Regions from separate parts of the Tardiphaga sp. 866_E4_N1_4 genome, predicted to be linked through region 2. Evidence: predicted binding sites of a transcription regulator. Region 2 holds the regulator's gene; the other holds the start of a gene.

Region 1 (15,742 bases), 1.6 Mb from region 2:
CGGCTGACAGCGTCGTGGTGCCGTTCCGGATGAGGCTGGGCGACGATGTGCTGAGCTTCATGTCGACGACCATGACCTTCGGTACGCCGCTGGATATCACCCTGTCGGAAATCGCCATCGAGACGTTCTTTCCGGCGGATGATGTCACGGCGAACAGGCTCCGGGAGATCGCTTCAAAGGGGAACTAACGGCCTTGTCCGCGATGTCCACGACGCCTATTTGTGGGCGGAACAAATACAGGGAGCCCGCCCATGAGCACCATCAAGCCGCTTCAGATCGATATCGTCTCCGACGTCGTGTGCCCGTGGTGCTATATCGGCAAACGCCGCATCGAGAATGCGCTGGCGCTGGTCCCCGACGTGCCGGTGCATGTCAATTGGCGGCCGTTCTTCCTCAATCCGTGGATCCCGCGCGAGGGCATTGATCGCTCGATCTATCTGGAGACCAAATTCGGTTCTGTCGAAGCCTACAAAGGCATTGCCGGCCGTGTCGTCGATGCGGCTGAGCAGGAGGGCCTGACCTACCGGCCGGACAGCGTGAAGCGCCAGCCGAACACCATCGATTGCCACCGGCTGATCCATTGGGCCGAAGCCTCCGGCAAGTCGGCCGAGGTCAAGCAGCGGCTGATGGAATTGTATTTCCGCGATGGCGGAGATCTCACCCAGAGTGAGACGCTGGTGCAGGCTGCGGCCGATGTCGGGCTCGATGCGGACGATATCCGCAAGCGCCTCGCCACTGATGAGGACGTCGAGCTGATCTCAGGCAACGCCAAGGAAGCCGCTGACAAGGGCATTTCCGGCGTGCCGACTTTCGTGTTCGCCGGCAAATATGCGGTGTCCGGTGCGCAGGATGCGGAGAAGCTCGCGCGCGCGATCCGTCAGGTCTCGGCGGAAGTGAACGCGGAGGCGGCCGAGTAAGGGCGCGCGCTTACGCGCCCTTCAAATAATAATTCGCCTTCTTGCCGAGCGCGATGCGGCGTAGCAGTTTGCGCATGGCCAGTGAGCTACGCAGCGGTTTGATCGCCGTGGTCACCGTCCGGTAGAAGGCGAGCTTCAGCAGATCGAGCATCGGCTGCTGTCCCGGCGGCTTCTGCGGGAAGCCGATGCCGCGCAGCATCGAGTTGAAGAAGTGCAGGTCGTTGACGCGGCGCACTTCCTTGGTCTTCCAGGTGATTGCCATCGAGATCGAGAACGAGCCGGCGGTGCGCACCCAGTGCGGCCACTGATAGGGCACGTAGCAGCCATCGCCATCGAACATGTGAAACTCGACGGCGCGCGGTGCGAAGCTGTCGTCGAATTTGAGGTTGCGGTGCTTGGTCATCGAGCGTTCGATCTCGTCGTCGGAGACGATGGCGCGGTCCTTGTTGTCGTAGATCGTGAAGAACTTCTCGCCGTGGATCTGGACGAAGAAATTGTCTTCGCTGTCGAGATGGAACGGCGTGGTCGAATTCGGCGACGACACGAACAGGAAGCCTTCGAGCTGTTCGAAGCCGGCATCGAGCAGGCTGTTGAAACCGCGGGCGCGCGCCACCGACAGCAACGTGTCTTCGAGCAACTGGCGATATTCGGGCGAATTCTCGATCCGCTTCAGCACCATCCAGGCACCGGCAGTTTCGATACGATTGACCACCTCAACGGGATCGAGATCCACCGACGGGATCGCGTCGGGATCCTGGCTGATCGCGACCTTTCCCGAATTGTATTCGATGAGATCGCGCGGCAGTTCGGATGCCAGCTGTGCGATACGCTGCAGCGTCAGCAGCGGATGTCCGGCGAGCTTGTGCTTGATGGCGAACGGCTTCAGCGGAAAATCGTTCTTGAGCGATTGATTGGCGGCCGAGATCACCGGCGCGACGTCAGTAGCTGCGTTCATGGTTGAACCCCTGATATCTAGCGGAGGCGGTTGCGGAGGGAGCGGGCCACGCGTCGCAGTGGCTCGCGGATGGAGCGACGCAGGGTCAGCGCGCCGTGGATGAGTGAGACGAGCGGGTCGTGTTTGCGCAGCGGAATCAGCACGTCGCCGATGGCAAGGCGGCCGCGCCAGATCGGGTCGATCATCGGGTGACCGGCATTGGCCGTGGAGTCGGCGCTTGTAATCACGGGATCGGCGCAGAGATGCCGCGTCACGTCGAGCGTGAGTTGCACGCCGGGGGACAGTTTGGCGAAGCGCTCGTCGACGCCGAGCTTGAAGTAGAAGGCACGATCGAGATGTCTGAGCAGCACACCGGAGGCGACCGGCGTGTCGCCGGCGCGAAGCGTGACGATCTCGCATTGGCCCTGTTCGGCGAGCGCCTTGGTGGCGCTGCGGATGAAGTTGTTGTCGCCGGCATCCTGCATCAGGGCGGTGCCGCGTTTGCCTTTCCAGCCGCTCGCTTCCAGCGTCAGGAATGTGTCGATGGTCGCAGCGATCTCCGCCGGCGTGCGCGCAATGTGGAACGTCACCGCGCCATGCTCGGCGAGACGATTGCGCTGGCGGCGCAGTTCTTTCAGCTTCTTCGCGCCGAGCGCATCGCGCAGTAGGTCATCGGCATCGCGCGTGGCATCGAGGCAGGCGCGGGCGTGCGATTGCAGGATACGCGGCGCCAGGTCCTGCATGGCGAGCGACTTGCGGATCGTCTGCATTGCGGCGCCGTCGAGCGAGACGTTCTCGAGGATCAGCGCATGCGCGCCGGCCTTGCGGGCCTGTTCCAGCAGGCGCGTGACGGCGTCCGGCGCCATGTCGCGATCGAGTAGTGGCGTCGAGAGGGTGCCATAGGGATCGGCACTCACCAGTACGGGGAGCGGAATGCGATAGGCGCGCCGCGCGGTGATCACCGGCAGCAGCCCGATCAAGCGGGGCGTTCCGGTGTCGCTCGCCCAGGCGCTGAGCGCGGCGACATCGGTGCGGCCGCGCGCGGATGCATTGACGGCCAGTTCCCAGTCGGCGAGGTAATAGCCGTTCGGCTCGACGGCCTGCTGCGCGAGCGCGCGCCATGGCTCGGGCGCGATTGCTGCGAGCGGCGCAAGCGCATCGGGCGCAGACGCTGGGCGGTTCGCCGCGGTCACCCCGGCGCCCGTTGCTCTGCTGCCATGCATGCCGGCTGGGTTTGCAATGTCGACCACGTCCCCGATCCCCGTCGCAAGGAAGGCGGCGCAGGCCGCTTCTCCATTGCTGTCTGCGGAGACTAGGCGAAACATTCCAAGATCCGGTTTTTCCGGACATGAAATTTGACGGGAATGTGCAACCGATCGTTCACCAAACGGTCGCTGAAAAGCCTGTGTTTTCAGCGGATATAGGTCGGCCGGGGTGGCGGGTGCCGGAGTATTCGCTCGTTTCCAAGGACGGGCGGACCTGCGGTCGATGGTCGCGGCCTCGCCATGTTGGGGCTGGAAAATGGCCTGCACGTCAGGCTATCAAGGCGCCGGAGGGACGCATGATGAGAGCATTGGTATTGGCGATCGCGGCAGTGGCGCTTCTGGCTGCGCCGGCGACAGCGCAGATGGGCGGCAAGCGCGGCGGCGCCGATCATGCGCCTGGGCCCGAAAAGCCGAAGATCGACGAGAAGGCGTACAAGGCCGCCTTGGAGCGCGTTCCGACTCCCAAGGAAAAATACGATCCATGGGGCGGCGTCGCTCCTGCTCCCGCGCCTACAACGGCAGCGAAGAAAAAGTAATCTTCGACTGCATATGTCGCACGCGGTTCCCGTGAACCGCGCTTGCGTTGACAGCGACCAAATTGGGCAGCGGCAGGCCGTCGCATTGTTGGCGTGCGGCCATCCTGATTTCAGTTGAATCAGGCGGGGAATTATCCGTCGCGCGAGCTGGCCCAGGCCGGGGAGACTGTTCGATGGTTCGTCCTGTCATTCGCAGCGCGATCGTTGCAGCCACGGTAATGCTCGGCTCGCAAGCCGCATGGGCGGAGAGTCGTCTGGCGCTGGTGATCGGGCAGTCCTCCTATCGGTCCATCGCGCCGCTCCCCAATCCGGTCAATGACGCCAAGGCCATGGCGCAGATGCTCGGCGATGCCGGCTTCGAGGTGCAGTCGGCCACGGACCTGTCGCAGACCGATCTGCGCGCCAGGATCGCCGGCTTCGCCGCCAGTGTGTCCGCCAAGGGGCCTGACACGGTGGCGCTCGTGTTCTATGCCGGCCACGGTTTGCAGATCGACGGCGAGAACTATCTGGTGCCGGTCGATATCGATCCGAAGCGCGAAGCCGATATTCCACTGCAGGCGGTGCGCCTCAATGATATCCTGAACACGCTGACATCCGTGCCGAGCAAGAGCCGCATCATCCTGCTCGATGCCTGCCGCAACAATCCGTTTCCGGCTATCAGCAAGACCACCGGCCGCGGGCTCGCCCAGGTCGACGTGAAATTCGGCACGCCCGGCACGTTGCTGTCCTTCTCGACGTCGCCCGGCGCCGAAGCCGAAGACGGCAAGGACGGCAACAGCCCCTATACGACGGCGCTGCTGAAGGCGGGGCGCGAGCCGGGCCTGCCGATCGAGGATGCGTTCAAGCGCGTGCGACTGTCGGTCAATCAGGCCACCGAAGGTCGGCAAACGCCGTGGGAGAGCTCGTCGCTGGTCAATGATTTTCGCTTCTTTGGCACTGATGCCGGCGCCAAGCCTGCGGCTACCAAGAAGACCGTCGATCAATGGCGCAAGGAGCTACAGGGCAAGCCGGTGCAGGACGCCAACAACCTGATCGTGTCGGACGGCTCGGTGGAAGCCTATGAGGCCTTTGTCGGCCTCTATGCCGAGCCGCCGCTCGGCCCGCAGGCGAAAGAATGGCTCGACCGTCACTACAAGATGGTCGCGTGGAACAACGCGGTCATCACTAATACTGCGCCGTCCTATCGTGACTTCCTGGCGAAATATCCCGACAGCGATCTGACCTCGACGGCGCAGAAGCTCGAGGAGCGCACGCGCAACAAGCCGGTGCCGGATGCGGCAGCAAACGCGCCGACCAATGTCGCGTTGGCCGGACCGGGCCCGACATGCCCGTGCGGCACGCCGCCCGCAGCGGCGCCTGCATCGAAGAAGGCGGAGAGAACCACCGAGCCTGCGAAGAAGCGCGCCGACAAGCCATCGCCACCGCCGCGGCGCAGCCGTGAGATCGTCGAGGAAGAGGTCATCATCCGCCGTGCGCCGCCGGTCTATTACGAGCCGGTACCGCGCGTCTATTACGGCGGTGGAGGCTATGGCGGTTACGGCGGCGGCAACTATGGCGGCCGCGGGCGCTACTGACGGGCGCCTACTCGAACGCCACGCCAAGCTGGCGGTCGTTATTCCAGACCGGACGGCAGCGGCGGATGAAGTGATCCGCCTCGATCACCAGCATGAAATTCGAGGGCAAGCCGAGCGGGCTCGCGATATCGACACGCGCGCCAGAGGCCGAGAGGTTGCGGACGGTGCAATCGATACCGCCGCCGCCAAAGGCCAGCGTGCCGCGCTTCAGAACCCGGTGTCGTGGAGCCGTTCGTTTCTCGATCATGGTCGCCGTCCGCATCGTCTGCATGCGCCATGCCTAGCACCGCGATCTTGCCGGCCGATAAAGCCGATCGCAGAAATCCGGACCCGCCTGTTCATCCTTCGTGAAGTTCTGGAGGATCAGAAGATTTCATAAAAATATCAAATCAAGGAAATGAGCTCCATGATATCGTCGGGCCGTTGGACGCTCAGCCAGCCATCGGCCGGCGTCATTTTTCGGGGAAGGGGACCATGATGAAATTCGCCTGCGCGTTTCTGACTGCCGCTGCCATGTTCTCTGCCGCGCCGGCCCAGGCCGTCGTGCTCGATCTGTCCACCATGTCCTGCAAGCAATTCGTCGAATCCGGTCCCGACGAGATCAAGATGGTGCTGACCTGGATGGACGGCTGGTACAAGGGCGACTCGGACGATGCGATCATCGATACCGAGGTGTTCGTCGAGAACGCCAAGAAATTCGGTACCTATTGCGCGGCGCACCCGACCATCAGCATCGTGACGGCCGCGGAGAAAGTGCTGGGCGACTAGGCTCCAATCCGGGCCAGCGCCCGGGTTTCCCGGTTTCCGAAGGTTTCAACCTGCGTGAGGCACGACGGGGTGCCTTGCGTCAGGCGCTTGGCGTGCCCGAATGGCCGGTGGTATAACGCCTCCGAAATTCACGGAGCTTTGGTGCCATGAAACGATCCAGCAAACTATTCAGCGTCGTCGCAGTGCTCGCGCTTTTGACCGGCCCTGCCGCCGCGCAGATGATGAACCTGATGCCGGAGGTGAAGTCCAAGTCGGCGGAGGAGAAGGAGCAGGACGCGATCACCGAGAAGGCGTATCGCGAGTCGCTGCGCAAGATTCCCGACACCAAAGCCGCGGCCGATCCATGGGGCAATGTGCGCAGCGATGCGCCGAAAGCCGTTGCACCCGCGAAACAGCCACGCACCAAGACCGGCAGCGCTGCGAATTGATCAGGCGATGACGTGGCATCGGCGGCTCGTGCCGCCGGGCGCGCAAATGGACTGAAGCCTGCGCGCGGCCACTGACATATGCGCCTGTGTCAGTTGCTCCAGGACAGCGGCACTTCGAACAATCCGCCGCTGTCTTCATTCTCGACGACGATCGCGCCCCTCACGACGCCGAGGCTGCGCACCATCTCCGATGCGAGCTGACGTGCGTGCAGCATCGCTTCCTGATCGTCCTTGAAGCTCGTCCCTTCTTCGTCGAGGAACGTGTTTTCGGCGATAATATGAAAGAAATATCGAGGCACGGGAAACGACCACAGCTGGCGCGCGTGTAAATGGCTTGCAGCACCTGAGGTTGCTGTAAGACAATGATACCGCTAAACTAACTTGTTCCGTGCGTCGATAGAAATGTGCAAAATTTGCGGCAAATAAACGGTTTTTTTGCGCGGCCAGTCGCGCGTGCAGGGATCCGCTTTCGGAACCGTGATCCATCTCTGGGTTGTCATCGAAGGCGGCCATTGTATCGGGCGCCATGATCGTTGCGGTATGGTGGGATGAGATACGGCGTCATCCGGCCGCGGTTTCACATAGGGGCCATCATGTTGTCGGCCGATCTCGTATTTGCATGTGCTCTGGTCGTGATGATCGGGTGCAACCTCTATGGCGAGCCGCGGATCGCAGGTGAGCACATCGCGATGCAGTGGGGCTTCGACGGCAAGCCGACATGGGATGCGCCGAAGCGGATTGCACTGTGGGGCATGGTCGTCTTCATGCTGACGGTGCGCCTGATCATCTGGACGGCGACGACCTTCGCACCGGAGAAGGTTCACGGCGCCAATCTCGGACTCATGTTGGCGTCGGTGATCATCGCAGCGTCGCACATTTTCATTGTGCTGAAGGCCATCAAGCAGACCTGAGTTGCGGCATGACGTCTCCCTGCGGCGGCTGGCTTCGCCGTGCAAGAGAGGCTAGGGGAGCATCAGGGCGGAGAACGAAGCCGCCGTCATAGGCGAGGGGCATATGTCACGCGACCGGTTCTGGTTCTTCCACCCGTTTCGGGTGCGCTATTCCGAGATCGACGGCCAGGGCGTCGTGTTCAACGCGCACTATCTCACTTACTTCGACACGACCATCACCGAATATTTTCGTGCGCTCGGCTATGACCAGTTTGCCGATGCCAAGGCGAGCGGCGTCGACTTTCACGTCGTCAAATCGGTGATCGAATACAAGGCGCCGATCCTGTTCGATCAGGAGCTGGACGTCGCCGCGCGCGTGGCGCGGATCGGCAACTCCAGTCTGGTGTTCGAACTCGGCATCTTCGCGCGCGCAGCCGACGGTCTGTTTGCGACGGGCGAGATCGTCTGGGTCAATACCGATCAGAAGACCCATCGTCCGGTGCCGATCGCGCAACCGATCCGCGATTTGATCGCCACGCGCGAAACGCATCTCGCGGGATAAGGCACAGGTCACATGGGCTCGGTGCGCGGACGCCGGGCGACTCTAGGCTGGCTCGTCCAGATCGTAGAAATGGGCGAGCCCCCGGCAGATCTCCATCAACCGGTCGCGAAAGGGGGTCTGGGCCGGATCCGAGTAACTGACAATGACGCGCCAGCTGTCATCCAGCGAATAGATGATTACGCTCATGTTCTTGGGCCATGGCCCGGCGATTGCGGCGGCTTCTCGAATGATCTTCTGAAGTTCGGCGGCGGTTTTCTTTGGCTTGGGCATCCACGCTCCCTGGCTAGAAGCGTTCTAAAGTGGCGGCGGGGAACTGTCCAGAGTGTGCCGGGCTCGCAGTTTGTGTGACCCGACTTGCCTGTCTCGGGTGACCCCGGCGGCCGGCCCGTTCAAACCGCCGCACTGACCAAAAGAGGCCGCGCCCCGAGGCGGCCTTACCTTGGCAACGTTCCCAGATCGCCCGATGAAGGCCTGCCCAGGGCAACGAATGCTGCGACCGCCAGAAGGCAGACGGGCGCAATCAGACCGAGCAGGTATCCGGCAAGACCGTGCCGAATATAGATGCCCCAATAGTTCACGAGGCCGGGGTAACTGGGGTCGGTGTTCGTATAGAAGACGACAAATTTTGCGGCGTTGGATATGTGCCCGTGTGACCACACGAGAAATGTAAATGCCAGCACGGTTGCGATCACGCAGAGTGCTGCTGCCACGACCATGCGCTGATTTCTGTTCATCGGATATCTCTCGCTGACTTCACGCCCCGTTGTGCAGGAAAGCTGCACGCAGGTTCAAAGGAGGAAGACTCGCCTCATGCACCGCCATGGGGTGCTTCGCTGCGCGTCAGGAACCAGCCTGGGATCTGCAGCGTGATCCATGATCCGAGCACCGTGAGGATCGCCATGCCCGCGAGCGAGATATAGAGCAGAGGATGTTGCGAGGATACGAGCGACCCGTTGAGGTGCAGGTGCGGGCGGATCATGTCCATAACCATACCGACCAGGCTCGCCGCCACGAAGCCGCCGATGGCCGACGCGACAATACTCGCGATCCATCCAAGCGGGCCGCGCTTCTTTGTCCAGGCCTCGTGAATTCCCACCGCCAGCATGGCGATAACCATGATCAGCATGATGGTCAGCGGGCCACCCACGCTCGACCTGGGCATCGCGCCACTGAGTTCGACGAGCAACAGGGCAGCGGCGGAGAGCAGTGCGATCGTCTTCACGGCGTGTGACCTTCCCATGTCGGATTGAACGCATGAGCGATGCGGACATCCTGTTGTGCGGGAAACGTGCAGGAAGGTTCAAAAGTGGCTCGATTAGTCCAAATCGGGTGGCTGTCGTTTTTGAACGATATCGACGAAGATGACTAAGAATGAAAGAGGCCGCCCACTGAGGCGGCCTTAGTCCCATTCAACCGGCCCCCATGGTTGTTGGTCGGCCCAATCCTTCGCCTCGTCGAGGGTGTGGTGGCTCCCTCCAGTGAGGTCGCACGTATAAACGAGTCCATCTGGCGTTTCTGGAATCGGACGGCTTTCGTCCAATTGGTCATCGTTGTCATATCGAGACGACGCAAACCGCACGGGCTGGGCGTAGATAGCAATCCGCCTAGGGGCGGTTCGGTCGTAAAGCCAAATCCCAGTTGCAACGATTTTTTTCTCTGCGGTCATTTTTTCATAATAGGCCACAGCCGAAATCAAACTAGGCCACTGCGGCCGGAAACAGGCCAGTACCAAAATTCTCAAAAGAACATATTGCGAACATAGAACAGATAGGGTACATTGTTTTCAACCCGAACAGCGCCGCCATCCTTTGGCGCTTGCCGTTTGTCCTGTCGCGAATCCCTTCATAAGGAGCTAGATCAATGGCTACCACTCCGACTGCCCTGCGTATCGTTGAAGGATCCTCCATGGACAAGACCAAGGCCCTGTCGGCCGCGCTCTCCCAGATCGAGCGCCAGTTCGGCAAGGGCTCGGTGATGAAGCTCGGCAAGAACGACCGGTCGATGGATATCGAGGTGATTTCGTCCGGCTCGCTCGGCCTCGATATCGCGCTCGGCGTCGGTGGCCTGCCAAAGGGCCGGGTGATCGAGATTTACGGACCGGAATCCTCGGGCAAGACGACTTTGGCGCTGCATTGCGCCGCGGAAGCCCAGAAGAAGGGCGGCATCTGCGCCTTCATCGACGCTGAACACGCGCTCGACCCGGTCTACGCCCGCAAGCTGGGGGTCAATGTCGATGAACTCCTGATCTCGCAGCCGGACCACGGCGAACAGGCGCTGGAAATCGCCGACACGCTGGTGCGCTCCGGCGCGGTGGACGTGCTGATCATCGACTCCGTGGCAGCGCTGGTGCCGCGCGCCGAACTCGAAGGCGAAATGGGCGACGCGCTGCCCGGCCTGCAGGCCCGTCTGATGAGCCAGGCGCTGCGCAAGCTGACTGCCTCGATCAACAAATCCAATACGATGGTGATCTTCATCAACCAGATCCGCATGAAGATCGGTGTGATGTATGGCTCGCCGGAAACCACTACCGGCGGCAATGCGCTGAAATTCTACGCCTCGGTCCGTCTCGACATCCGCCGCATCGGCGCGATCAAGGAGCGCGACGAAGTGGTCGGCAATTCGACCCGCGTCAAGGTCGTGAAAAACAAGCTGGCACCGCCCTTCAAGCAGGTCGAATTCGACATCATGTATGGCGAAGGCGTCTCCAAGATGGGCGAGATCCTCGATCTCGGCGTGAAAGCGGGAATCGTCGAGAAGTCCGGCGCCTGGTTCTCCTATGACAGCCAGCGTCTCGGCCAGGGCCGTGAGAATTCCAAGGCCTTCCTGAAGGCCAATCCGGACATGACCGCCAAGATCGAAGCCTCGATCCGGCAGAATTCCGGCCTGATCGCCGAACAGGTTCTCGCCGGTCCCATCGAGCGCGACGAAGACGGTGGTGACGGCGAGGAGCCGGCAGAAGATTGATCGGATCGGGTCCGGAGACGCACTGACGTTCATGCGCAGTGATCTTGCCGGGCCGATCTTGCAGCCGAGATTTTCGGCTGAATGATTTCGCGGTGGGTGCTGTGGGGGTCTGTTGCCGATACCCTGCGGTGCCTGCCGCGTTGTCGTTTCAGGGCATGTTGATCTGAGTGCGCGCTGATCGCAACTATCGCCGCGCGGCGGGAACGGCCTCGGCCGGCGGTGCGATCAGTTTGTTGACCGCATGACAGGCGACGCCGTCGACCAGATCCGGCACGACTTTGCGACAGAGATCGAACACTTCCGGGCAGCGCGGATGAAACGTGCAGCCGGAGGGCGGATCGATCGGATTGGGAATCTCGCCGGAGACCGCGATGCGTGCGCGGCCTGACATGGCCAGATCCGGCACGGCGCCCAGCAGCATGCGCGTATAGGGCATGCGCGGCGCGCGGAAGAGTTCGCGCCCTTCCGCGATCTCCACGATGCGGCCGAGATACATCACGCCGATCCGGTCAGCCATGTGCCTGACCACAGCAAGGTTGTGGCTGATGAACAGATAGGTTAGGCCGAATTTGTCCTGCAGTTCGCGCATCAGGTTGAGAATCTGCGCCTGCACCGAGACATCCAGCGCGGAGGTCGGCTCGTCGCAGACGATGAACTCGGCCTCCGATGCGAGTGCGCGGGCAATCGCGATACGCTGGCGCTGGCCGCCGGAGAACTGATGCGGATATTTCTGCCCGTCGTCGGGATGCAGGCCCACCAGCGTCAGCAATTCGCCAATGCGGGCGCGAATGTCGCGCTCGCCCTGAATGAGATCGAAGGCGCGGATCGGTTCAGCGATGATCGCATCAACGCGCAGCCGCGGATTGAGGCTCGCATAGGGATCCTGGAAGATCATCTGGATGCGCTTGCGCAGCAGTCTTCGCGCGCCCGCCTGGCCGGGATCGCTCATCGAGACGCCGTCGATGATGACGTCGCCGGATGTCGGCGGCAGCAGCCCGACCACCATCCGCGCCACCGTGCTCTTGCCCGAACCGGATTCGCCGACCAGCGCAAAGGTCTCGCCGCGCTTGATCTCGAACGAGACGCCGTCGACGGCTTTCAGAAACTCCATCGGGCTGCGCTCGATCATCCGGTTGAGCCAGGGCTTCGAGACATCGAATGCGCGTTTGAGATTGCGTGCCTGCACCAGCGCCGTCATGCCGCGCTCTCCGCGTGGGCGTGATCGTAGAGATGACAAGCGACCTGCTGGGCGCCAACAGCGATCGGCTCCGGCCGCTCGATACGACAGCGGTCGAACGCAAAGCTGCAGCGCGGATTGAAAGCACAGCCCTGCGGAATGGCCGACAGCCGTGGCATTGAGCCTGAAATCTGCACCAGCCGCTGCGAGGCATCGCCGGTCAGTGTCGGGATCGCGCCCATCAATCCCTTGGCATAGGGATGCAGCGGGTTCTGCACCACGTCGCGCACCGGTCCGATCTCGGCGATGCGCCCGGAATACATCACGGCGACGCGGTCGGACGTCTCGGCGATCACGCCCATGTCGTGGGTGACCAGCATCACGGCGGTGCCATGGTCGCGGCCGAGCCGCTTGATCAGCGCGATGATCTGCGCCTGCACGGAGACGTCGAGCGCGGTGGTCGGCTCGTCCGCGATGATCAGTTCGGGCTCGGCCGCGATCGCCAGCGCAATGACCACGCGCTGCCGCATGCCGCCGGAAAACTCATGCGGATAGGCATCGACGCGCTTGTCCGGCGCGGGAATGCCGACCTCGGCGAGCAGATCCACCGCGCGCTTGCGTGCCTGCGTCTCGTTCATGTTGAGATGGGTGCGGATCGTCTCCACCAGCTGGTCGCCAATGCGATACAGCGGATTGAGGCTGGTCAGCGGATCTTGAAAGATCATCGCGATGCGCTTGCCGCGAATCCGGCGCATCTGCTCCGGCGGCAGATTGTCGATGCGCAGGCCCGACAACAGGATCTCGCCGCCGGCGATGCGCCCGGGTGGATCGATCAGGCCGATGGCCGCGAGGCCCGTCACCGACTTGCCGGCGCCGGATTCGCCGACCACGCCCAGCACCTCGCCCTTGGCGATGTCGAAGGACACGCCGTCGATGGCGCGCAGCGCACCGCGCCGGCTGGCGAATTCGACGCGCAGGCTGCGCACGGAGAGGACGGGTACGCTCATGTCGGGCACTGCTTGAGGTGAGGCATCATTGCAGCTTCGGGTTCAGCGCATCGCGCAGCCAGTCGCCGAGCAGGTTGATCGACAGGATCAGCGAGGCCAGCGCGAGTCCGGGAAAGGCGATGACCCACCATTCGCCGGAGAACAGATAGTTGTTGCCGATGCGGATCAGCGTGCCCAGCGATGGCATCGTGTCGGGCATGCCGGAGCCGAGAAACGACAGCGTGGCCTCGGTGATGATGGCGAGCGCCAGATTGATGGTGGCGATCACCAGAATCGGCCCCATGGTGTTGGGCAGGACATGGCGGATCATGATCACCCGCGCGGGCAGGCCGATCAGCTGCGCCGCCGCGACATAGTCCTTGTTCTTCTCCACCATCACCGAGCCGCGCACGGTGCGGGCATATTGCACCCAGAAGCTCAGCCCGATGGCCACCACCAGCACGATCAGCGTGGTCGAGGCATCCAGATGATTGCCCAGCGCCGACTTCACCACGCCGTCGATCAAGAGCGCGATCAGGATCGCCGGAAAGGTGAGCTGCACATCGGCGATGCGCATGATCAGGCTGTCCACGGCACCGCCGACATAGCCGGCGATCAGGCCGAGTCCGATGCCGAGCACTGCCGCGAAACTGACGCCAAGTACGCCGACCACGAGCGAGATCCGCATGCCGTAGAGGATCGCCGAATAGATATCGCGACCCTGCTCGTCGGTGCCGAGCAGGAACGGCCTCTGGCCCTCCGCCGTCCAGAGCGGCGAGATGCGGGAATTGATCAGTTCGAGCTGCGCCGGGTCGAACGGATTCTGCACGACGAGTAAAGGCGCAAACAGCGCCATCATCAGCAGTACGAACACGATCGCCGCGGCGACCATGGTGAGTTTGGAACGGCGGAACGAATAGAAAATGTCGCTGTCGATGGCGCGGGCGAGGAGGGACGGTGTGCGGGGGATGGGCGTATCGGTCATGTCACCCTCATGCCGGCCGGTTGATCGTCGCGCGCAGGCGCGGATCGACGATGGTGTAGAGGATGTCCACGATCAGGTTGATGGTGACGAAGATCAGCGACACCACCAGGAGATACGCCGCCATGATCGGGATATCGACATTCTGCACGGCCTGCACGAACAAGAGCCCCATGCCCGGCCACTGGAACACGGTCTCGGTGATGATCGCAAAGGCGATGACCGAGCCGAATTGCAACCCGGCCACGGTGATGACCGGCACCAGTGTGTTCTTTAGCGCATGGCCGAAATGGATCGCCCGCGTGGTCAGCCCGCGGGCGCGCGCGAAGCGGATATAGTCGGTGCGCAGCACTTCCAGCATCTCGGCGCGGACGAGGCGCATGATCAGCGTCATCTGGAACAGGCCGAGCGTCACCGATGGCATGATCAGCGCCTTCAGGCCGGAGATCGTCAGCAGGCCGGTGGTCCACCAGCCGAATTTCACGACATCGCCGCGCCCGAAGGAGGGCAGCCAGCCGAGTGTCACCGCGAAGAGATAGATCAAGAGAATGCCGATCAGGAAGGTCGGCAGCGAGATGCCGATCAGCGACACCGCCTGCAGCACCTTGGCGAAGAACGAATCCTTCCGCAGCGCCGAATAGATGCCCATCAGGATGCCGAACACCATGGCGATCACGGTGGCGCAGGTGGCGAGCTCCAGCGTCGCCGGCATGCGCTCCTTCAGTAGCGCCGAGACCGGCTGACGAAACTGGTAGGAGACGCCGAACTTGAACTGCACGGCATTGATGAAGTAACGCGCGAATTGCACCGGGACGGGATCGTCGAGGCCGAGCGACGCGCGCACCTCAGCGCGCTGCGCCGGCGTTGTGTCGATGGCCACCATCTGGTTCACCGGATCGCCGGCAAAGCGGAACATGGTGAAGGCGATGATGCCAACGGCGATCATCACACCAATGGACTGCAATGCGCGGCGCAGGATGAAAGCGAGCATGGGCTATTTCGCTTTCTGTTATTGAAACATCTGGGACCTCATGGTGAGGAGGCGCTTCTTCAGCGCCGTCTCGAACCATGAGATAATGCAGGCCACCATCCTTCGAGACGCGGCGAAGGCGCCGCTCCTCAGGATGAGGACTGAGATCGGGGCGACCTGGCCTTCCACGCGGATGCCAAACCTAGTCCTGCTTCACCGCCCAGTATGGCAGCACCTGGTTGTCCGGGCGCTGCACGATCTTCACCTTCTTGGAGACGCCCCAAGCCAGCGCCTGCTGATGCAGCGGGATATAGGCCCAGTCCTTGGCGGCAATCTCATAGGCCTGTTTGATGAGCTGGTCGCGCTTCGCAGTGTCGGTCTCCTGTAGCACCTGATCGGTGAGGGCGTCGAACTGCTTGTTGCAATAGCCGCCGAGATTGGTAGCGCCGCGCGGGCTCGCGGGATCGTCGCGGCAGCCCATGATGTCATGCATCACATTGTGCGAATCCTGCGTACCCGGTGTCCAGCCGAGCAGATAGAATGAGGTGTTGAAGCCGCCGGTCTTGAAGACCTTGGCAAAATACAGCGCCTTCGGCTGTGCGTTCAGGATCACCTTGACTCCGATGCGCGCGAGCATGCCGACCACGGCCTGGCAGATCGCGGCGTCGTTGACATAGCGATCATTCGGGCAATCCATGCCGACTTCGAATCCGTCGGGATAGCCGGCATCGGCCAGCAGTTTCTTGGCGCCGTCGGCGTCATACTTCGGCCGCGTGAAGTCGCCGGAGA
Region 2 (15,742 bases):
CCGACGGCACCGTGGTGGCGACGCCGGTGATGAAACAGGACTCGTCGCTGCTAGGAAATCTGGCTGTTGCCGAAGGACTTCTGATCCGCAAGCCATTCGCTCCCGCCGCCGCCGCTGGTGATTCCTGCGCGATCATGCGACTGCCTGTTTAAAGGCCGAGATGCGCGATGGGATGCCGGGCCACCGGAACTTCCGCCGCGCGGCATGTTCTCTGAGCTTTTTTCTGACTGAGATACCTTAACGCGGCTTCAGTCACTGAATTGTCACGTAACGCAGCGAGACATCGCAGCGAAACAAGATCGGTGCACAAATGGACTATTTCAAACGCTTCAATTTCCTGTTTGCGATGCCAACATTCGACGCCGACGATCTCGAGGGCATTCGCCTCAATCAGATCGTCGATGAGATCGAGCGTTCCGGCTTCGAGGTCGTCAAGGCGCGCAAGCTCGAAGACGCAACGATCGCGGTCCAGACCGACGCGGCGATCGGCTGCATGGTGGTCGACTGGGGCAAGAAGGGCCTCGAAGGCAAGACCGCGGCGCTGATCAACCTGATGCGCAAACGGGGCCTCGATTTCCCCATCATCCTGCTGATCCGTCGCAAGCGGTTTGAAGACGTCCCGGTCGAGGTGCTCGATTTCATCGACGGCTATGTCTTCCTGTCGGAGGAAACACCGCCGTTCATCGCCAAGAATCTCATCAGCCGATTGAAGCAATATGCCGAGACGCTGAAGACGCCGTTCTTCGGCGCTTTGGTCGACTATGCCGAGGAAGGCAACCAGCTCTGGACCTGCCCCGGGCACAATGGCGGCGTGTTCTACAGCCGCAGCCCGATCGGGCGGGTGTTCATGGAACATCTCGGCGAAGCCGTGTTTCGCGACGACCTCGACAACTCGGTGCTCGATCTCGGCGATCTTCTGACCCATGAGGGCCCTGCGCTGCAGGCGCAGAAGGAAGCCGCGCAGATTTTTGGCGCGGAGAAAACCTATTTCGTGCTCAACGGCACCTCGACCTCCAACAAGGTCGCGCTATCGGCTCTGGTTACCGATGGCGATCTGGTGCTGTTCGATCGCAACAATCACAAGGCGGCTTTGCACGGCGCGTTGATGATTTCAGGCGGTGTGCCGATCTATGTGCCGACGACGCGCAATCCCTGGGGCCTGATCGGCCCGATGAACTGGGACGCGCTCGACGAGGACGCGCTGCGCGAGCGCATCCGTATCAATCCGCTGGTCACGGATCCCGAGGCCTGGAAGCGTCCACGCCCGTTCCGCGTCGCCGTGGTCGAACAGTGCACCTATGACGGCACCATCTACAGCGCCGAGATGATCATCGCGCGCATCGGCCATCTCTGCGATTACATCCTGTTCGACGAAGCCTGGGCGGGTTTCATGAAATTCCACCCGCTCTATGCCGGCCGGTTCGCCATGGGACTCAAGGACCTCGGCCCGGATTCGCCGGGTATCATCGCGACGCAGTCGACCCACAAGCAGCTCGCGAGCTTCTCTCAGGCGTCGCAGATCCACATGAAGGATCGCCACATCCGCGGCCAGAAGCGCCGCGTCGAGCACCGGCGCTTCAACGAAAGCTTCATGCAGCACGCCTCGACCTCGCCGTTCTATCCGCTGTTCGCATCATTGGATGTCGGCGCGCAGATGATGAAGGGCCGCTCCGGCGAAGTGTTGTGGGACGATACGATCCGGCTCGGCATCGAACTGCGCAAGAAGATGCGCGCGGTGCGCCGCGAATTCGAGGAGAAGGAAACCCGCGCCGAGCGTCGCTGGTTCTTCGAACCCTTCGTGCCCGAGCGCGTCGCGATTCCCGACGCAGCCAGCGAAGGTGCTGTTCACAATGTGCCGTGGGAAAGCATCGGCACTGACCAGCTGGCCACCAATCCGGCTTATTGGCAGCTCGCGCCTGACGCCGCCTGGCATGGCTTCCCCGGCATGGAAGCCGGTTTCACCATGACCGATCCCAACAAGCTGACGGTACTGACACCCGGCTTCGACCGCACCACCGGCGGCTATGCGGAACACGGCATCCCCGCGCCCGTGGTCGCGCAGTTCCTGCGCGAAAATCGCATCGTGCCGGAGAAGAACGATCTCAACTCGCTGCTCTTCCTGCTGACGCCCGGCGTGGAAGCCAGCAAGGCCGGCACGCTGATATCGGGCCTTGTCGCCTTCAAGAAGTTTCATGACGACAACGCGCTGCTGGAAGACGTCATCCCCGAATTCGCCAGGCGCAGGCCGGCGCGTTATGCGGGCATACGCCTGCGCGATCTGTGCGGCGACATGCAGCGGTTCTTCCGCGAGGCCAATGTGAGCGAACTTCAGACCAGGCAATTCTCCGCTGACCATCTGCCGGAGATCGCCATGTCGCCCCATGATGCTGCGCGCTGTCTGGTGCGCAACGACGTCGATTACCTCCCGATCGATGAGATCTTCGGGCGCGTCGCGACGACGCCGTTCGTGGTCTACCCGCCCGGCATCGCCACGATCGTCCCCGGAGAACGGCTCACTGAACGGTCAAAGCCGATGATCGATTATCTCAGGATGTTCGAGACCTGCTTCAACACCTTCCCGGGCTTCGACGTCGAAATCCAGGGCATCTACCGCAAGGTCGACGCCAATGGCCGGATCCGACTTTACACTTACGTGGTCTCCGAATAGGGAGCACGTAAGGAGCCTGATTTGCCAACGGAACTCGAACAGCCGGTCGTCATCCGACCATCACGCGACACCGACGTCGATGCCATGCTGGCGATCTATCGCCGGCACATCCGGCAAGGCGTCGAGGAAGGCGTCAGCGACGCCGACACGCCGCAGCCTGACGATCTCAGAGACCGGCGTAAGAACCTGCGCAGCAAACGGTTCCCGCACCTCGTCGCCACGCAAGGCGGCGAGGTCGTCGGCTATGCCTATGTGGTGCTGTTCCGCAAGCGACCGGCCTATCGCTACACGGTCAAGCATTCGATCTATATCCACCACGGACATGTCGGCCGGGGCATCGGCCGGCTGTTGATGCGCGAACTCATCGACGTGTGCGCGGCGGCCGGCTTCCGGCAGATCATCGGCTATATCGATGCCGACAACACGGCCTCGCTCGGCTTGCATGAGAGCTTCGGCTTTGCCCGCGTCGGCTTGCTGCCCGGCGTCGCCTATCGCTCGGGCCGCTGGGCCGACACGATCATGGTTCAGCGCTCGCTGGCGACCGGCTCCACGACTCCGCCGCCGCCCATTGGGCGCATGACGTCCGCGTAGCCCAAGCGACCGCGGAAGCATTTTCCATGTCCGTCGAGGATCGACGACTGGTGAGGAACAGCCTCCTCAAAACCTCGCTCAACGTGCGTTCTGTTGACGGCAAATTAAGCATTGCAGAACACATATGGAACATATAGTGTTCGTTCATGATTTGTTTCGAGATTCTGTGGCTTTGAGTAGTTTGAGAGTGCCCGAACTCGCGCAACCGATCTTCGAACGATCGTCTCAGGATTGAGGCTCACTGTTCGAAGGCCCTTTGAAACGCACGCGGCGGCCGACACCGTCAACTGAGGATGGCTTCAGATGCTCACGCGCAAACAATACGAACTCCTGCGATTCATCGATCAACGGCTGAAGGAAGCCGGCGTCCCGCCCTCCTTCGACGAGATGAAGGATGCGCTCGACCTGCGCTCGAAGTCCGGCATCCATCGTCTGATCACGGCGCTGGAAGAACGCGGCTTCATACGCCGTCTGCCCAACCGCGCCCGTGCCATCGAAGTCATCAAGCTGCCAGAGCTCGGCGCGCCGGTCACCGGCGGCACCGGGCGCCGCGGCTTCACGCCCAGCGTCATCGAAGGCACGCTTGGCAAGGTGCGTTCGGCCGCCAGCATCGCCAGCAACAGCGGCGATGATGACAATGGCCGCACGGTTGCTATCCCGGTCATGGGCCGGATCGCGGCAGGTACGCCGATCGAGGCGCTGCAGACCCGCAGCCACACCATCAGCATGCCCGCGGACATGCTCGGCTCCGGCGAACATTACGCGCTCGAAGTGCGCGGCGATTCCATGCAGGACGCCGGCATTCTCGATGGCGATACCGTGCTGATCCAGCGCAACGAGAGCGCCGACACCGGCGACATCGTGGTGGCCCTGATCGACGACGAGGAAGCCACGTTGAAGCGCTTCCGCCGCCGCGGCGCGTCGATCGCGCTGGAGCCCGCCAACGACGCCTACGAGGTCCGCATCCTGCCGCCCAACCGGGTGCGCATTCAGGGCAAGCTGATCGGCCTGTATCGCCGCTACTGAGATTGCGCCTCGGCGGATTACTGATCTTCGGGTTGAAGATCGGTTTCCGCCGGCGTCGCATCCACCGGCCGGTTTTGTGGCGTGCGACTGTTCTGGATCAGATCGTGCTGGGGCTCATCGGGGATGGCGCGCGACCACGGGCGGTCCAGGCCACGCGGGCGCACGGCATCGATGGTAAAGCCGTTCGCGGTTCGCTGCAGGCTCACCGCACCATTTCGTTGCAAGCGATCCTGATCGATCACCAGCGCCCTGCAATCCCTCGGCGATTGTCTCGTTGTGATGATGAGTGCCGCTTTCTCGCAATCATCTGTGAATGCATCCGGCTGTAAAACCAGCGCCACCAAAGCGCCATCGGCCAGCGCCGCGATGCACCCGTCGCGGTCGCAGGACACACCGTGGCTGAGGGAGGCATCCGTTGGCAGCCGGGCGTCGGCATCACCGGCAAGCCACTCCTTCGTGAGAAACGCATCCTTGGCGCTGCGCATCATATGCAGGCGCCCCTCCCTGCCCCGTACCGCAACGCTGTGACCGTCACCCGAAATCAGGACATCCGGCTGCTTGACCAGCAACGCCCAGACAATCGAGAGCGCAAGCACACCAAGCCCTGCGAGGCGCAACGGCGTGCGCAGCAATCCCAGCACGATGATGCCGATACTGGCTGATATCAGCGGTCCCGTCCCGAAGGCCGGCATCCGGCCGATGGCGCCGGGCAAGGCTGCCACCCATTGCGTGACGACAATCATCCACTGGATGCCGACATCCATCAGCCGCCAGAACACACCGTCAAAGCCAAACGGCATGGCCACCAAACCGAGAATACCCGTCGGCATAACCAGTGCCGAGACCACCGGCATCGCCAGGAGATTGGCGACGACGCCATAAGGCGTGACGCGATGGAAATGAAATGCGGCATAGGGCGTGGTGGCAAGGCCCGCGACCAGCGAAGCCAGTACGAGCATCGCGATCTCGCGTCCGCCCCATAGCGCCACGCGCGCGGTCGCGGAATGATCGGGCGAGGCAAACAGCGCGGGCATGCCTATCTGCACCAATGCGACCAGCCCCAGCGTCGCCGCGAATGACATCTGAAAACTCGGATGCACCAGTGCTTCCGGCGCCACGATCAGCACAACCATTGCTGCCACCGCCAGCGTACGGAACGTCACCGCCCGGCGATCGACCATGACTGCCATCAACACAACGGCCGTCATGAAAAAGGATCTCTGTGTCGCGACTTCGGCACCTGACAGCAGCAAATAGAACAGTGCTGCGAATAACGCCGCAGCCGCTGCGACTTTCTTGATCGGGAATGTCACCGTCAGGACAGGGATCAGTGCCAGCAGTGCGCGTATCGCAAAGAACACCACGCCGGCGACAACGGCCATGTGATAGCCAGAGATCGACAACACATGACCGAGGCCGGAGATGAACATCGCATCATTGACGTCAGCCGAAATCGCATCGCGGCGGCCCGTGAGCAGCGCCGTGGCAATGGCGCGGCTATCGCCCGAGAGCACGGTGCGGATCCGCGCGTCGATGGCGTCGCGCAGACCCTGCATGGTCGCTGAATAGCGTAGCGCCACACCCGGCTGTATCGGCGGATCGACCGCCTTAATGCCGCCCATCACGAAGCCTGATGCGCCGATCCCCTGGAAATACAGATCGCGGCCAAAGTCGTAACTCCCTGGCCGGAGCGGCGACAGCGGCGGCTGCAGCCTTGCCTTCAATTCGACGAAGCTGCCGACGACAGGCGCCGTGCCCTTCTTCACCGACAGCCGCACACGGGCGAGCTTCGGTGCGGCGCGCGGGCTGTCCATCGTGGCAACGCGCAGCACGAAGCGATCCGTGCGCTCCCGTTCCTCGTGCGTTTCGACGAAGCCGGTAAGCGCGACGGAATAGAGCGGCTTCGCCAGAACCTCATGAGCCACGCGCGCGGTTTTCATGGCCCCCATCGCAAAGCCGGCCGCGATGGCCGCAATGAGCAAGATCAAGGGAAACCATCGTTGTCGCCGCAGCAAAAACGCAGCCACGCAAAGAAGGCCAGCCGTCGCAGCGGCAACCCAGGCCACCGGCTCATGCTCAGCGGCAAAATACAGCGCGATGCCGGTGCCGAAAGCGATCGGCAGCCAGGGCAGCAAGCGACCGGGACCCGCTTCGGCCCGCACCCACGTCCAGAGCGTCTCGAAGCCCGACGTTGATGACGTCGGTGACGGGACAGCGACGCCTGCCGTGGCCGGCGGCGGCCATGTGGTCGCCGTGCCGGATCTGCCCCGCCGCTGTTGCTGATCCCCGCCCCGCGCCATCGAACGCCCGCACGCCAAGCTTGTCCTTCCGAATGCTATCGGAAGGGCAAGCGGCGACTAGCGGAACGGATGCAGAATACGAAAACTAATCTCTAGGGTTGCTCAAGCGAGCTTGGCGTAGCTGTCGCGCAGACCGACGGTGCGGTTGAAGATCAGCTTGCCCGGCGCTGAATCCTTGTCGCGACAGAAGTAACCCTGGCGCTCGAACTGCACGACATCGCTTGTGTTGTCGCTCGCCAGCGCCGGCTCCAGCATGGCGCCGGTCAGCGTCTCCAGCGAGTCCGGATTGAGCTGTGATGCGAACTCGGTCGCATTGGGCTGCGGATCGGCAAACAGCTGATTGTAGACGCGTACTTCCGCCTGCACGGCATCTGCGGCGCTCACCCAATGGATCGTCGCCTTGACCTTGCGGCCGTCCGGCGCATTGCCGCCCCGGGTTTCCGGATCATAGGTGCAGCGCAATTCGACCACTTCGCCGGCGGCATTCTTCACCACGTCCTTGCAGGTAATGAAATAGCCGTACCGCAAGCGCACCTCGCGGCCCGGCGCCATGCGGAAGAATTTCTTCGGCGGCTCTTCCATGAAGTCGTCATGCTCGATGTAGAGCTCGCGGCCGAATGAAATCTGCCGGTTGCCAAGCGACGCATCATCGGGATGGTTGATGGCTTCGAGCTGCTCGGTCTGTCCTTCCGGGTAGTTCTCGATCACCACCTTCAGCGGCTTCAGCACCGCCATGCGGCGCTGCGCCGTGCGATTCAGTGTCTCGCGCACGGCGAAATCGAACATCGAGATATCGACGGTCGAGTTGGCCTTGGCGACGCCGATGCGCTTGACGAATTCGCGCAGCGCTTCAGCGGGAATGCCGCGGCGCTGCAGGCCGGCCAGCGTCGGCATCCGTGGATCGTCCCAGCCCGTGACATGGCCACCGCGGACAAGTTCGGTCAGCACGCGCTTCGACAGCAGCGTGTAGGTCATGTTGAGGCGCGCGAATTCATACTGATGCGGCCGCGATGGCACCGGCAGGTTTTCCAGACACCAGTCATAGAGCGGCCGGTGATCCTCGAATTCGAGCGTACAGATCGAATGCGTCACGTGTTCGATGGCGTCGGATTGGCCGTGCGCGAAGTCGTAGCTCGGATAGATGCTCCAAGCGGTGCCCGTGCGCGGATGGTGCGCATGCAGGATGCGATAGATCACGGGATCGCGCAGGTTGATGTTGCCCGACGACATGTCGATCTTGGCGCGCAGCACGCGGGCGCCGTTCGGGAATTCGCCGGCGCGCATCCGCGCGAACAGATCGAGGTTCTCGTCGACCGGGCGATCGCGGAACGGGCTGTTCTGGCCGGGCTCCGTCAGGGTGCCACGCTTGAAGCGGATTTCTTCCTGCGACTGGTCATCGACATAGGCCTTGCCCGCGCGGATCAGATGTACCGCCCAGTCATAGAGCTGCTCGAAATAGTCCGAGGCGTAATGCAGGTTGCCCTCGCCCCACTCGAAGCCGAGCCAGCGCACATCGCGCTGGATGGCGTCGATATATTCCTGCTCTTCCTTCGTCGGATTGGTGTCGTCGAAACGCAGGTTGCAGTGACCGCCGAATTCCTCGGCGACGCCGAAATTCAGGCAGATCGACTTGGCATGGCCGAGATGCAGGTAGCCGTTGGGCTCCGGCGGAAAGCGCGTCACCACGCTCTTGTGTTTGCCGGATTGCAGGTCCGCCGCAACGATGTCGCGGATGAAGTCACGGCCTGCGTCGGATACCGATTCGTCTGTCATTTGCTGCCTTTCAAGCTGCGCCCTATGTGCCAAATCCGGAAGGCCGCGCCAAGGCCGGATCAGGGGCCGGGTCCCGCGAAAGGGCCTTTTCCGATGCGGTTCCGGCCCCAAATCCGCGTTTATTCGCCGTGAGACAGCGCCCTGTCGTTGTGATAAACGCCCGCCAACACTCACACCGAACTCGATCGAACCCGCTGATATGACCGCTCCCGTCGTTACCCGTTTCGCCCCCTCGCCGACCGGCTTCCTCCATATCGGCGGTGGACGCACCGCGCTGTTCAACTGGCTGTATGCCAAGAAGACCGGCGGCAAGATGCTGCTGCGGATCGAGGATACGGACCGCGAGCGTTCCACCGATGCTGCGATCGACGCCATTATCGACGGGTTGAAGTGGCTGGGCATCGAATGGGATGGCGACACCGTCTTCCAGTTCGCCCGTGCCGGCCGTCACCGCGAAGTCGCCGAACAGCTGCTCGCCGAGGGCAAGGCCTATTATTGCTATGCCAGCGCCGAGGAACTGCAGCAGATGCGCGAGACCGCCCGCGCCGAAGGCAAGTCCAAGCTCTATAACGGGCTGTGGCGCGACCGTGATCCGTCGGATCCGCGCCCCGACGTCAAACCGACGATCCGCCTGAAGGCGCCGCTCACTGGCGAGACCGTGATCGAGGATCAGGTACAGGGCCGCGTGGTCTGGCAGAACGAGAATCTCGACGACCTCGTGCTGCTGCGCGGCGACGGCAATCCGACCTACATGCTCGCCGTGGTGGTCGATGACCATGACATGGGCGTGACCCATGTCATCCGCGGCGACGACCACCTGATCAACGCCGCCCGCCAGAAGCAGATCTACGACGCGCTCGGCTGGACCGTGCCCAGCATGTCGCATATTCCGCTGATCCACGGACCCGATGGTTCGAAACTCTCGAAGCGCCACGGTGCGCTCGGCGTCGAGGCCTATCGCGCGCTGGGTTATGTGCCGGCCGCCCTGCGGAATTACCTGGTGCGGCTCGGCTGGAGCCATGGCGATCAGGAAATCTTCTCGACCCAGGAGATGATCGACGCCTTCGACCTGTCGGGGATCGGCCGTTCCGCCGCGCGCTTCGATTTCGCCAAGCTCGAAAATCTCAACGGTCACTACATCCGTCACACCGACGATCAATCCCTCGTGACCATGTTCGAGGACGTGCTGAATTACGTGCCCGGCGGCGCCGAACTGAAGGCGAAGCTCAACGACACCACGCGCGCCCAGCTGTTGCGCGCCATGCCCGGCCTGAAGGAACGCGCCAAGACGTTGATCGAACTGATCGACGGCGCCAATTTCATCTTTGCCGATCGCCCACTGGCGATGGAGCCGAAGGCGCAGGCCGCGCTGACGCCGGAAACCCGTGTGCTGATCGGCAAGTTGCGCACGGCACTGGAAGCCGTCACCGACTGGACTGCAGCAAATGCCGAAGCTGCTACCCGCGCCTTTGCCGAGGAAGCTGGCATCAAGCTTGGCGGGGTCGCGCAACCGCTTCGCGTGGCGCTGACCGGCAAGACCACATCGCCCGGCATTTTCGATGTTCTGGCGGTATTGGGACGGCAGGAATGCCTGGACCGGCTCGCCGATCAGGCATCTATTTAGCATAGCTGTAGGCTGCTTTTGCCCGCCTTGCAGCGCACACAGCAATACGCTACGCATTCTGGCGAATGCTCTGGAATTCCCGGCTAGCCTCCCCATTTCTCCTGAAATGTCGGTGGCTTGCCGGCCCCTCAACGATCTCATCGGGGACCACGCGATGGACGCAAAAACCAATACCAAATCCGCAACGCTGACAGTCGACGGCAAGAGCTTCGAACTGCCGATCCACAGCGGGACCGTCGGCCCTGATGTCATCGACATCGGCAAGCTCTACGCCCAGTCCGGGATGTTCACCTACGATCCCGGCTTCACGTCGACAGGCAGCTGCCAGTCCAAGATCACCTATATCGATGGCGATGCCGGTATCCTCGAATACCGCGGCTACCCCATCGAGCAGCTCGCCGAGAAGGGGGACTTCCTCGAGACCTGCTACCTGCTGCTGTACGGGGAACTCCCGACCAAGACGCAGAAGGCAAAGTTCGACGCATTGGTCACGAACCACACCATGGTTCACGACCAGATGAGCCGCTTTTTCCAGGGCTTCCGCCGCGACGCGCATCCGATGGCCGTGATGGTCGCGTCGGTTGGCGCCCTCGCCGCTTTCTACCACGACTCAACTGATATCAACGATCCGAAGCAGCGCGACATCGCGTCGATCCGCATGATCGCCAAGATTCCGACGCTCGCGGCGATGGCTTACAAGTACACGATCGGTCAGCCCTTCGTGTATCCGACCAACTCGCTCGATTTCGCGGCGAACTTCATGAAGATGTGCTTCGCCGTGCCGTGCGAGGAGTACAAGGTCAATCCGGTGCTCGCCAAGGCGCTGGACAAAATCTTCACGCTGCACGCCGACCATGAGCAGAACGCATCGACCTCAACGGTCCGCATCGCCGGCTCGTCGGGCGCCAATCCGTTCGCCTGCATCGCCGCCGGCATCGCCTGCCTGTGGGGACCGGCGCATGGCGGTGCCAACGAAGCCGCGCTGCAGATGCTCGCCGAAATCGGCACCGTCGACAAGATTCCGGAATTCATCGCCAAGGTGAAGGACAAGAATTCCAGCGTCCGCCTGATGGGCTTCGGTCACCGTGTCTACAAGAACTACGATCCGCGCGCCAAGCTGATGCAGCAGGCCTGCCACGAGGTTCTCAAGGAAACCGGTCACGGTGGCGACGAGATGCTCGCCGTTGCCATGGAGCTCGAGAAGATCGCGCTGTCGGACCAGTACTTCATCGACCGTAAGCTGTACCCGAATGTCGATTTCTATTCCGGCATCACGCTGAAGGCGATGGGCTTCCCGACCTCGATGTTCACCGTGCTGTTCGCGGTCGCCCGCACCGTCGGCTGGATCAGCCAGTGGAGCGAAATGATCGGCGACCCGCAGCAGAAGATCGGCCGTCCGCGCCAGCTCTATACGGGTGCTGCCCGCCGCGACTACGTAGATATCGCCAAGCGCGCCTAAGACCTCGTTTCGCAGAGTGCGAAAATCAAAACGGCGGATCGCAAGATCCGCCGTTTTTGTTTCGCTGCAATCTCTTGAATGAAGGCCTTCAACTCTTCCGCATCGTAGCCAGCACGACATTGGCCGCACCGACGCTCGGCGACGCTGCGCCCGTCGCCATGATCCCGTCGAGCCGCGCCAGCGCTTCGACCTGACGCCGCCGCATGGGTGTGTCTGCCAGCACCTCTTGCAACGACGCCGCGAGCTTCTCCGGCGTGCAGTCTTCCTGGATGAACTCCGGAATGACGTTCTCGCCGATCACCAGATTGGCGAGGATGACCGACGATGAGGTGATGCGGCGGCGGATGATCCAGGCCTCGACGCTGCCGGCCTTGTAGGCGGTGACCATCGGCACGCCCGACAAGGCAAGCTCCAGTGTCACCGTCCCCGATTTGGCGAAGGCCGCATGCGCGATGCGGAACGCCGCGCGCTTTTCTGTTTCACCTACAACGATCTGCGGCTGCACCGGCCACGCCTTGAGCGCTTCGGCGATGACCTCAACGAGATGTGGCATGGTTGGCAGGATCAGCTCGAATTGCGTGCCCTGCTTTTGCAGCAGATCGAGCGTCGCGCCGAACGTTGCCATGTGATGACGGATCTCGCTGCGACGGCTACCGGGCAGCACCAGCAGCACCGGCGGCTTCGTTTCGCGACGCACCTGCTCGTCCGCATTGGGACGCAGCGCATCGATCTGCTCGATCAGGGGATGACCGACATAGGTGCATGGCGGTCCGCCGAGCCGCCGATGCGCCTCCGGCTCGAACGGCAGCAGCGCCAGCACATGGTCAACATAAGCGCGCATCGCCTTCGCGCGCCCCGGCCGCCACGCCCACACCGTTGGCGACACATAGTTGACGACGGGAATCGAGCGATCGCGCTGGCGCACACGCTTGGCGACGCGATGGGTGAAGTCCGGGCTGTCGATGATGACCAGCACGTCGGGTCTGGCCCGCAAGACGTCCTCGGTCGCGCGCGTGATGAGCTTCAGGATCGACGGCAACTTCCGTAGGACGGCGGCAAGGCCGATGATGGAAAGCTGTTCGATCGGAAACAGCGACTGTAGCCCTTCGCGTGCCATCGACGAACCACCAACGCCTTCGAAGCGCACATCGTCGCCGAGCCGCTGGCGCAGCACCGTCATCAGCGCGGAGCCGAGACGGTCGCCGGATTCTTCGGTGGCGATGAGATAGATCGTCTTTGTCACGTCGGAAGTCCCGTCACGAAAAGACCTGCGGCATCGGCGGCGACAATCATCTGCTGCGGTTCGGCGACGATCGTATTGCCTGCGACGATGGCGATGCCGGCGAGCTTCGCGGCCGCAGCGCGCTCGATGGTCCGCGGTCCCAATGTCGGCAGATCGAAACGCAGATCCTGACCGCTCTTCGGCGCCTTCACCAGTACACCCCGCCCTGCCTTGGCGCGAATACGTCCCTGCTCACGCAAGAGCGCCACGCGGGCCAGCAACCCATCGGTGCCTTCGATATCCTCGATCCCCACCACATGGCCGTCGATCACCACGGTCGCCTGGCCGATATCGAACGGGCTCAAGGCGCGCAGGACGTCGCGCCCACGCGCGATATCGGCTTCAGCATCTTGATCCGGTACGGCACGTGTTACGCTACCCGCCGGCATCAGCACATCGGACGCGACGTCCTTGATCCCCAGCAGACGAAAACCTTCATGCTCGAACAGGCGGCTGATACTCGTCAGCAAATGATCGTCACCGCCGCGAAACGCGCGAAACACTTTCGGCATCACGCGAAGCGTTGCCCAGTCCAGCCTGATCTCGGAGATTGCCGGCCGCACAAGCGTGCCGATGAAGGTGAGATCCCGGCAATTTTCGCTGCGCATCAGCTTCAGCAAACGGCCAAACTGGCCGATAGGAATCCAGTGGTGCTGAAATCGCGCCACCAGCGCCGGATCGCAGAACCCCTTCAGCGCGAACACGACAGGCTTGATGCCACGCGCCTGCAGCGAGTCCGCGACGGCGAAGGGCAGCGAGCCGCCGCCAGCGATGATCCCGAATGGCGAGCCTATCGGCGGACGTTCTTGCAGATCCTGCGCTTGAGCCTGGTCGGTCATGGTTTGCCCCGCGATACCCGAACTCAAGAGTTGTTCTTGCTATCCTCGGGCAGACACAGTGCGCGGTGTTTGGCGCCCGCGATGAATGTCAGGATTTCTGCAATCGCCGGATCGTCATTTGCCAAAGGCTGCACGCGCTCAAGCCGCTCGGCGAAGACGCCCGCGCCATGGAACAGCTTTTGATAGAATGAACGCACGGCGGCGACGCGCTCCTTGGTGAACTTGCGGCGCTTCATGCCGATGATGTTGAGGCCTTCCAGCGCCGCATACTGACCATTCACAAGCCCGAACGGGATGATGTCGCCGCGCACACCGCAGATGCCGCCGACCATAACCTGCGAGCCGATGCGGGTGAACTGGTGTACGGCCGACAGCCCACCCATGAAAACGAAATCGCCGATCTCGCAATGACCGCCCAACGTTGCCGAGGTCGCGAAGATCACGTCATTGCCGACGTGGCAATCATGGCCGACATGGGCGCAGTTCATGAAGTAACCGCGATCGCCCACCGACGTGATGCCACCGCCGGCGACAGTACCGGCATTCATGGTCACGGACTCGCGGATGGTACAGCCATTGCCAATGGTCAGTCTGGTCAGTTCGCCCTTGTAGCTGAGCGACTGCGGGGGCGTGCCCAATGAGGCGAACGGATAGATCGTGCAATTCTCGCCGATGGTCGTCTGCGCCGTCACGTTGATATGCGACAGCAGCTTCGTGCCTGCACCGATCGTGACATGCGGTCCGATGATGCAGAAGGGTCCGATTTCGGCGCCCTCGCCAATGACAGCACCGTCGGCGACGCGGGCGGTTGGATCGATCTTGCTCATCGAGAAGTCCAGTTCCTGCAAATTTCTAGGATTTTCCGCTGCGTAACCCGCGTCACGTGGACTGTCCAGTACCGTGCCGACAAGCACCACGGGAACCTTGCTGAACTTAAGATGTTCATGATACGTTCTTTATAAGCCAGTACGGAATGACCATTTATGGCGCGTCTGACCAATCGCGAGGAGGAAGTATTGTCGCTGGTTGGCCAGTCGATGAGCTGCAAACAGATCGCGCGCGCCCTTGCCATTTCCGAGTTCACCGTCCGCAAACATCGCGCGAGCATCCTGCACAAGATGCGGCTGGGAACGACGGTGCAACTCACCGCCTTCGCCAAAACGTCTTGCGCCCATGGCGATACATCGCAACACGCCGATCGGCGGGAAAGACACGACCGGTCTTTTTGATCGGCAGCCCACCCGTCCTGCGACCGCGCGAAATCGACGTCGCGCGGCTCATTACTGTTGGCCTCACCAGTAAGCAGATTGCCCGCAAGCTCGGGATCAGCCCCCTCACCGTCCGCAAGCATCGCGAGAATGCGATGCGTAGCCTGAACGTCCACAGTCTTGCCGAGCTGATCGATGCGACGAGACGGCTCGGTTTCGTCAATACGCCATCGGAGCCATATCGCACAACCAATGGTTGATACACGCTATGGTTGTTATCCGCGACATCGTCACGACATCACGCAAGCCGTAATGCTTCCTCGCTTCGCAAGGCCGCTTGTTGTCGCCGACCAGTCATCATTCAGCCAGGAGCAGCAACATGGCCAAGTACACGATCAAGGTTCTCAACAACTCTGGATTCGCGAAGAATTATGTTCTCTTCATGCAACCACCCGCCGTGACATCGACGGGCGGATAGCCGGTCGTTTACAGTAACGCGTGGGTGACGTTCAACGGCATCCTCCCGGGTGGAACGGATACGGTTGAGTACACCGACGAGACTTTCGCCTATTGGGCGACTGCAACCATGCCCATCGCTCCAGGGACAACCATGGGCCAGAGTGGCGCTGCTGCGGTCGACGTCACTCTGCAGGACAGCGTCACCTTCGCCGGAACGACGCCCATCGGGTTCGGCACCGTTACACCGGGCGGCGCGATGACCGGCTCTTACAGGATTATCGCCAACAACGATTTCACGGCATCCAACGGATACTTGTTCGGTCTGGCGCGTCCAGGCAACGTTCCAAGCATCCCGTCACCGGTCGCGACCTTCATCGCGGAGCCGAACGACACGTTCAACGTGACACCTGTGATCAACTTCTATGTCGCGGATGGCGCATACACGCCCGGTCAGATTATCGACTACACCGCAGCCTCGACCAAGGCCGGCAATGTCAACTTCACGGGTCGCGC

Evidence for each region. The regulator LexA, encoded in region 2, represses DNA repair genes until DNA is damaged. The targets are predictions, from matches to a motif close to TGTTCNNNNTGTGTTCNG.
Region 1: a site for LexA is predicted at 9,616-9,633, ahead of recA (recombinase RecA). Genes of this name have one in related genera too.

Annotation. Positions count from the first base shown of each region.
Region 1 is NZ_CP197242.1:2,004,437-2,020,178, reverse strand. It holds gene AB8B20_RS10050 (helix-turn-helix domain-containing protein) at 1-188, shown strand, start outside; gene AB8B20_RS10045 (DsbA family oxidoreductase) at 252-917, shown strand; gene AB8B20_RS10040 (JmjC domain-containing protein) at 928-1,872, opposite strand; gene AB8B20_RS10035 (GNAT family N-acetyltransferase) at 1,890-3,101, opposite strand; gene AB8B20_RS10030 (hypothetical protein) at 3,416-3,652, shown strand; gene AB8B20_RS10025 (caspase family protein) at 3,826-5,226, shown strand; gene AB8B20_RS10020 (PilZ domain-containing protein) at 5,234-5,473, opposite strand; gene AB8B20_RS10015 (HdeA/HdeB family chaperone) at 5,701-5,994, shown strand; gene AB8B20_RS10010 (hypothetical protein) at 6,141-6,422, shown strand; gene AB8B20_RS10005 (DUF6894 family protein) at 6,512-6,721, opposite strand; gene AB8B20_RS10000 (hypothetical protein) at 7,016-7,333, shown strand; gene AB8B20_RS09995 (acyl-CoA thioesterase) at 7,437-7,874, shown strand; gene AB8B20_RS09990 (hypothetical protein) at 7,917-8,144, opposite strand; gene AB8B20_RS09985 (hypothetical protein) at 8,309-8,608, opposite strand; gene AB8B20_RS09980 (hypothetical protein) at 8,683-9,096, opposite strand; gene recA (recombinase RecA) at 9,735-10,838, shown strand; gene AB8B20_RS09970 (ABC transporter ATP-binding protein) at 11,023-12,036, opposite strand; gene AB8B20_RS09965 (ABC transporter ATP-binding protein) at 12,033-13,022, opposite strand; gene AB8B20_RS09960 (ABC transporter permease) at 13,048-13,986, opposite strand; gene AB8B20_RS09955 (ABC transporter permease) at 13,994-14,974, opposite strand; gene AB8B20_RS09950 (ABC transporter substrate-binding protein) at 15,156-15,742, opposite strand, start outside.
Region 2 is NZ_CP197242.1:390,497-406,238, reverse strand. It holds gene AB8B20_RS02130 (molybdopterin molybdotransferase MoeA) at 1-152, shown strand, start outside; gene AB8B20_RS02125 (Orn/Lys/Arg decarboxylase N-terminal domain-containing protein) at 311-2,668, shown strand; gene AB8B20_RS02120 (GNAT family N-acetyltransferase) at 2,690-3,259, shown strand; gene lexA (transcriptional repressor LexA) at 3,563-4,285, shown strand; gene AB8B20_RS02110 (ComEC/Rec2 family competence protein) at 4,303-6,585, opposite strand; gene AB8B20_RS02105 (glutamine--tRNA ligase/YqeY domain fusion protein) at 6,688-8,358, opposite strand; gene gltX (glutamate--tRNA ligase) at 8,558-9,982, shown strand; gene gltA (citrate synthase) at 10,137-11,441, shown strand; gene lpxB (lipid-A-disaccharide synthase) at 11,530-12,684, opposite strand; gene AB8B20_RS02085 (LpxI family protein) at 12,681-13,562, opposite strand; gene lpxA (acyl-ACP--UDP-N-acetylglucosamine O-acyltransferase) at 13,586-14,389, opposite strand; gene AB8B20_RS02075 (response regulator transcription factor) at 14,546-14,791, shown strand; gene AB8B20_RS02070 (response regulator transcription factor) at 14,788-15,030, shown strand; gene AB8B20_RS02065 (hypothetical protein) at 15,357-15,742, shown strand, end outside.